Regions from separate parts of the Paenibacillus glucanolyticus genome, predicted to be linked through region 1. Evidence: riboswitches for the same ligand, from Rfam matches in the RefSeq annotation. Region 1 holds a riboswitch; the other holds the start of a gene.
The links. A riboswitch is a leader RNA that binds a small molecule or an ion and turns the genes downstream of it on or off. The one in region 1 is predicted to bind ZMP and ZTP.

Region 1 (3,716 bases):
TCCAAGAGCTTGATTCGGCAGAAGCTGGCCGAACAGCAGCGGTACTGCGAACAACCCGTAGACGGTCATGTTTTTGACAAAGCCGTTAGGCAGGGGATGCTCGCAATCACACACCTCTCCGGTATCACCCCCAAGAGCGTGCCACAGCATACCGAATGCAATGAATAGAAGCGGGACCGGACAGAGCAGCAGCAGGGTCTGCATGTGTGGAGCCAGGTAATAATGAAGAGACTCTGTAGCATTCAGATGCATGATATAGAAGGCAAGAGCTGCAATGAGCAGCGACCGAAGCACATAATGGCCCCGTATAGCCAAGCTGGAAATCATCGTTTACATCAGCCTCCTCCCCAATTAGCTAACCTCGAAACAGAGCATCAACGGCTATAGAGCCGATAAAGACCAGCGTGATAACCAGCAGGCTTAGACCGATTACGAATTTGGTCTTGAACGTAGCGGACAGCATAAGCAAGCTTTTGAAATCCAGCATCGGGCCGAGAACAAGAAAGGAAACCAGTGGACCGACCGAAAAGCTGTGCGTGAACGCAGACGCGACAAAGGCATCCGAAGTCGAGCAGAGCGACAATATAAACGCAAACCCCATCATGAACAGATATGAGGCGGCAGGACCGTTTCCTAATGCCAACAATTCATCCCTTGGAATGAAGGATTGGATACAGGCGGTCAAGAACGCGCCAAGAACCAGATACTTGGTCATTTCAATTAATTCGTCTCCGGCGTGAACAAACATGCTCCTCCATGTTTTAGGGTGCTCATGCATTTTCCGTCCCCCATTGACGGAGCCCTGTTCGGTAAACTCCTGAAAGGATCGCTTGAGCGGATTATGTTTGGAGAATACATATACGATTAAACCTATCGTCACGGCAACGGCCAATGCTAGTCCCATCCGGCCGATCACCACTTCGGGATGCGAGCGGAAGGCCATGATGGTTGCGGCGAACACGACCGGATTCAGTATGGGGCCGCTGAGGATAAAGGTGACAGCGATGTAGGCAGGCATCCCTTTTAACATCAACCTTCGGACGACCGGTATCATCCCGCATTCACATATGGGAAGCACGATGCCCAGCATGGAAGCAAACAAGACGCCGATGAGCGGATTTTTGGGTATAAGACGGCGCACCCATTGCTCTTTTACAAACATTTGCAGAAGTGACGAGAGCAGCACGCCTAGCAAAACAAAAGGTAGCGCCTCAAGGAAGATGCCAGTAAAAATGGTTTTGACCTGCTGCATGTCAAGGATTTCGACGAGCCTGGAACCAGAACCATTTTGCAGCCATATCGTTAAGACCGGAATCACGAAGACAAGCGGCAGGATGAAGGGCAGCATTTTGAATACAACGGGATGTTTCATCAAGTCCTCCTGAAGCGAAATGTTCTTAGCACATTCTATGCTTGGACAATCGGCAACATACGTGTTTTTAATAATTTAATCAAAAAGATTACGATTTGGAACAGGCGCATCATCCTGGTAGCGTGAAGTCCAAAGTCATGGTATATTAAAAAAAGTTATCTATGTGTTACTGGCGTAACTTGGGTCACCAAGAGGGAGCACATAGGATCATATGCCGTACGCCTGGGCAAGAGGTAAGGAGACAGAGATGTCGCCTTGCCTCTTTATGTTTATTACAATAACAATGGCGAAGGAGCGGATGTGCAATGAGTAAGGAACCTTTGATTTTGGATGGAAAGCTGGTATCCGACGATATCAAGGCCAAGCTGGCCGTGAAGGTGCAGGAGCTTAAGGAGAAAGGGGTAACCCCATGTCTGGCAACGATATTGGTAGGAGAAGATCCGGCTTCGGCAACCTATGTGCGAATGAAGGGAAATGCCTGTGAGCGGCTTGGAATTATATCCAAAAAAGTGGTGCTAGACGAGTCGACAACAACGGAGGAACTGATGGCTGCCATTCAAGAGCTGAATGAGGATCCCAATGTTCACGGCATTCTGCTGCAGCATCCGGTACCCCATCATATCGATGAACGAGCGGCTTTTGATACCATCCGTATTGAAAAAGATGTGGACGGGGTCACCACGCTTGGGTTCTCGCAAAATGCGTTTGGTTTTGCCGAATATCCTTCCTGTACGCCTGCGGCGATACTTGCGATTATGGATTATTACAACCTGCCGATTGAAGGGAAACATGCCGTCATTGTTGGACGCAGTCCGATTCTCGGCAAGCCGGTATCGATGATGCTGCTGAATCGCAATGCTACGGTTACGATCTGTCATTCGAGAACGAAGGATCTCGCCAATATTGTCTCGCAGGCGGATATTGTTGTTGCTGCCGTAGGCAAACCCAATTTTATTCAAGGGAACTGGATCAAGCCGGGGGCCGTTGTATTGGATGCAGGCTATAACAAAGGGAATATCGGTGACTGCGATTATGAAGCTTGCGCGGAGGCTGCTTCCGCGATTACGCCGGTACCTGCCGGCGTGGGTCCTGTTACGATTGCTACGCTGCTGAAGCATACCGTAGAATCGGCTGAGCGAACCGTGCAAGTCTAAGGGGAAAGCCATAGACCATCTGCATGTTAAGTAAAGGGGAACCAAGAATAATCCCCTTCGAATCGCTTTATCCACGCCAAAGTTTGGATCTTAGAGAGGTATGGTCTATAAAATGATAGGCCCTAGGCCTGCAATTTCACGGACGCCCGGAGGTCATGGTATAGTTAGAGAAATGCGAAATCGAAGGGGAGAGCTTCATGCATACACGAATCAAAGCCTGTTGTGCGGCTCCGGTGATCAGTGAATGAAGAACACGATCGCCGATATCGCTCACAAAGCCGGAGTTGCCAAAAGCACGGTCTCCCGTTTCTTAAACGGAGGATCCGTAAGCCATGCGACACGCCGAAAGATTGAGCAGGTCATTCAGGAAACCGGCTATATTCCGAATTCTTTTGCACAGAGCTTAAAAGCGAAAAAAACCAGTATGATCGGCACCATTATGCCGCGTCTGGACTCATTTTCCGCATCGCAGACCGTGGCCGGAATGGACGAAGAACTAAGGGAACACGGATATCAGCTTCTCATCATTAATGCAAGCCAGGATTTATCCCGAGAGATTGAGGCGCTGTATGACCTCGCCAGACAAAAAATATCAGGGATCATTCTATTCGCCACACAGGTGACGGAGACGCATCTTGCCGCGATTAAAGAGATCGGCATTCCCGTTCTTCTGCTCGGACAACAGCACAAGGATGTTCACAGCATGATTTATAACGACTATGCCGCAGGCTATGACATGGGGCGTTATGTACTGTCCAAGGGACATCGTAACATAGCTTATATTGGTGTTACGGAAAAAGACGTTGCGGTTGGGGTCAAACGAAAGGAAGGGTTTCTGAAAGCGGTGAGCGAGCATGTTGGTGTGGAAGTGAATCTCGATCTCTATGAAAGTGGATTTAAAATGTCAGATGGCGTTCAGACCGCGTTGACGATTTTCCAATCTAATCGAACGCTGCCAACGGCGGTGGTCTGCGCCACGGACAACATCGCGCTTGGCGTGATGAAAGCTGCGCATATGAAGGGCATTCAAATTCCCAGCGAACTCTCCGTTACCGGATTTGGCGGATACGATGTAACCGAGGTGATTCACCCCGGATTGACCACGGTTAAATATGGATATTTTCAAGCGGGGCACCTCGCTGCACAGCATATTATCAAGCTGGTCAACGACGAGCCTGCGGATCTCCTGA
Region 2 (3,716 bases), 220 kb from region 1:
CACTGCAAGTCTCCTCTCAAATATCTGCAAGGATCGAAGTTACCCATATTATATGTTGGTCCCTATCTTTCATCAATCCTATTCTATTGATCTTTGGCTTTGGCTGCCCGCCATACAGAAAAGGCAAGGCAACAAATCCTCCTTGCCTTTTTCTTAGAGCAACTTACTGCTCAACGCGTGTGAAAGAACAGATTTCGCAGGACCTTTTCAAAGGATAGCTTTAGCTCCTCCGAAATGGGTGCCATCGGCAGACGAAGAGTGTCATTAGAGATGAGCCCTTGCTTGGCGAGCAGCCATTTGAGTGGAGCGGGATTAGATTCTGCGAACAGCTTCTGAATACACGGAATCAGCACTTCAAATTCCAGTTCAGACCTAAAATAGTCCCCTTGGGCAGCTAATTGATACATGTGAATGTAGGCCTCGGTATTCACGTTGGCAGACGCCAGAATCCCGCCGGAAGCGCCATGATACAGCATTTCCTGGAAGTGAATATCATCCCCGCAAAGAACAGGCTTCGAACGATTCTGTGATAATTCCTTCATTAACTCCGTACTTGAGGTGCTATCCTTCATGCCAATCACACCAGGCAGATCCATGATTCTTCTTATGGCATCGACCGGCAGCCGGATACCTGTACGCGAAGGAACTTCATATAAGATAACCGGTATACCGACCTCGGACACTTGACGGAAGTGTTCCATGATCCCTTCTATTGAAGGACGGCTGTAGTAAGGTGTGACTACCAATACGGCATTGGCACCGATAAGCGCTGCCTGTTCCGTCCGTTTCACGCTGGAGACCGTATCGTTCGTTCCTGTACCGATGACCAGCGGCAATTGCCGCTTGCCCAGAATTCTCCGGGTTTCCCCTGTAAGCCGAACAACCTCCTCCCACGTAACCGTTGGCGCCTCGCCGGTCGTACCGTTGATGACCAAACCCTGAATGTCATGGGTTAACAAGTTCTCTACATAACGTTGATACGAAATAAGGTCCAGCTCATAATCCTGTGAAAAGGGTGTAATGACAGGCACATAAATTCCATGCAGCTGCTGCTCATTCAACATGGCCCTTCCTCCATTTCATTGGTTGTGGTTATACTGTATCATGGCAATCAGAATCAGTGTTATCTATAATAATAGATAAATATTATCAATATTATTGATAAGGAGAGCGAGATGGAACTCATCTACCTGCAAACATTCAAGGAAGTGGCGGATCGTCAAAGTTTCACGAAAGCTGCGGAGGAGTTAGGATATGCTCAATCCAGCGTAACCACTCAGATTCAGAAGCTGGAGAAGGAATATGGCGTCAAGCTGTTTGAGCGATACGGCAAAGGTCTGCGGTTGACGAAGTCCGGAGAGGAGCTTCTGAAGTATGCAGTTCATATGCTGGACCTGTTCCAGCAGTCGAAGGAAAAGTTGACCAAACAAGGCGGGGGCACCTTATCGATAGGGACCATCGATTCGTTAGCCGCTTATTTTCTTCCGCCGGTCGTACATCGGCTGAGACATCAATATGAGGATCTTTCCATTCGTTTGCAGCCAGATCGTGAAGACCGCATTGTGAGTAAAGTGAGGGAAGGCGAGTACGATATGGGTCTCATGCTGGAACATAACCCGTCTGATTCATCCTTAACATGGATTCGAATCAGGGAGGAACCTCTATTACTGGTCGCTCACCCGAATCATCCTCTGCATGTTCATCCCGTCATTAAGCTTGAACATCTGGCTGATGTAGAATGGATTATGACCGAGGATAGCTGCAATTATCGTATCATGCTGGAAAAGGTCCTTCGTGCCCGCGGCGTTCCCTTACGTATAGGATTGGAATTAGGCAATCCCGAAGCGATTAAGCGCTATGTCATGTCCGGTTCGGGGATTTCGCTGTTGCCCCGCATGGTAGCCGAAGCGGAAATCAAGCGGGGAGAGCTGGCTGTTCTTCCCTTTATCCATCCGGATATCCGACTGGACATACAGATGGTGATACATCCTAAGAAATGGATCTCGCATGCGCAGAGAGATTTCATCGATATGATGATATCCAAACCCTAGAAAAAGCTCTGTCCGATGATATTGCATTTAAGGGAAAGATTAAGTATGATTTAGCTAACAATGTATAGGTTTATGTGTGACTGGCGTAGCATGGGGGACCATGAGGGAGCACATGGATGACAACGGCCGTACGCCTGGGCAGAGGTAAGGGAAGCTTATTTCCCTTACCTCTTTTATTATTCTAATGACTTCTATCATCTCTGAAACTATGAAAAAAGGGGATATCACAACGATGTTGAAAACGAATAAAATACTGCTGCTAGGATCAGGAGAACTGGGAAAAGAGGTTGTCATCGAGGCACAGAGACTGGGCGTTGAAACCATCGCCGTTGATCGTTATGCCGATGCTCCCGCCATGCATGTCGCCCATCGCAGTTATGTCATTGATATGCTGGATGGGGATAAGCTGCGCGAGATCATAGAGCAGGAGAAGCCGGATTTGATCGTTCCCGAAATTGAAGCGCTGGCAACGTCGGAGCTTGTGAAGCTGGAGGAAGAGGGATACCGCGTTATTCCTACCGCGAGAGCCGCGAAACTGACGATGGATCGGGAAGGCATCCGCCGACTGGCGTCGGAGAAGCTGGGGCTGCCGACTGCGGGTTATCGGTTTGCCGATACGTATGAGGAGTTTGTTCAGGCTGTGCGGGAGATGGGATTTCCGTGTGTCATTAAACCGCTTATGAGCTCTTCCGGAAAAGGCCAGAGTGTCTGCCGCTCAGAAGATGAGATCGCGTCCTGCTGGAATATTGCCATGGAAGGCGGCCGGGTGCAGAACGGGAGAGTGATCATTGAGGAATTTATTACGTTTCAATCCGAGATTACACTTCTGACGGTTCGCTCTGTGAGTGGGACAAACTACTGCGCGCCAATCGGGCATATCCAGGAGAGTGGAGACTACATCGAATCCTGGCAGCCGCATAACATGTCGGAAGAGCAGATTGAGGAAGCCAAAGGTATAGCAAAGGCGATTACGGACGAGCTTGGCGGGTTCGGATTGTTTGGGGTAGAGCTGTTCTTGACCGAGAACAAAGTGTACTTCAGTGAAGTATCTCCAAGGCCGCATGATACCGGCTTGGTTACGCTTGTCACACAAAATCTGTCCGAATTTGCGCTTCATGTACGTGCCATTCTCGGGTATCCGATACCCGAGATCGAATGGATCACGCCTGGAGCCAGCCGGCCGTTGAAAGCACCGAAAGAGCTGGAACATTATACGGTTACCGGTGCTGAGCGGGCACTTGCCGTTCCGAACACTCAGCTGCGCATTTTTGGCAAGCCTGTAACCAAGGTCGGAAGACGCGTCGCGGTTGCGCTGTCCACGGCCAGCCATGTAGAAGAAGCACGTTCACGTGCAAAAAAAGCATGGGAGATGCTTGCTGTAGAAGAAGTTTAATCGCTTAAAGTGTAACCCTTCTTGCTTGTCCCTCTTGATCATGTTCTAAGGTCAACCGGCACTTCCCGGTTGGCCTATTTCTATAGGAAGCAGCCGCGAGCATCCGTTTCGCTATTGCCGTGCCGTGGTGCCGAGACGAGTATATGTAATTTAAAAATTAATAATAAATATGCAGAAATTTACGATCGTTCATGATAAGATACACAGGAATACGATGGTCCACATCCCGATAATCCCATCATTTGGGGCCTTATCACGGGATTCATTTCAAC

Region 2: another riboswitch for ZMP and ZTP. It lies ahead of purT (phosphoribosylglycinamide formyltransferase 2); the one in region 1 lies ahead of WDY75_RS13335 (bifunctional 5,10-methylenetetrahydrofolate dehydrogenase/5,10-methenyltetrahydrofolate cyclohydrolase).

The regions. Positions count from the first base shown of each region.
Region 1 is NZ_CP147845.1:2,760,970-2,764,685, forward strand. Features, by position in the region: gene WDY75_RS13325 (TIGR03943 family putative permease subunit) at 1-327, opposite strand, end outside; gene WDY75_RS13330 (permease) at 356-1,372, opposite strand; ZMP/ZTP riboswitch at 1,528-1,607, shown strand; gene WDY75_RS13335 (bifunctional 5,10-methylenetetrahydrofolate dehydrogenase/5,10-methenyltetrahydrofolate cyclohydrolase) at 1,678-2,526, shown strand; gene WDY75_RS13340 (LacI family DNA-binding transcriptional regulator) at 2,771-3,716, shown strand, end outside.
Region 2 is NZ_CP147845.1:2,983,379-2,987,094, forward strand. Features, by position in the region: gene WDY75_RS14205 (ATP-binding protein) at 1-3, opposite strand, end outside; gene dapA (4-hydroxy-tetrahydrodipicolinate synthase) at 171-1,064, opposite strand; gene WDY75_RS14215 (LysR family transcriptional regulator) at 1,176-2,051, shown strand; ZMP/ZTP riboswitch at 2,118-2,198, shown strand; gene purT (phosphoribosylglycinamide formyltransferase 2) at 2,284-3,444, shown strand.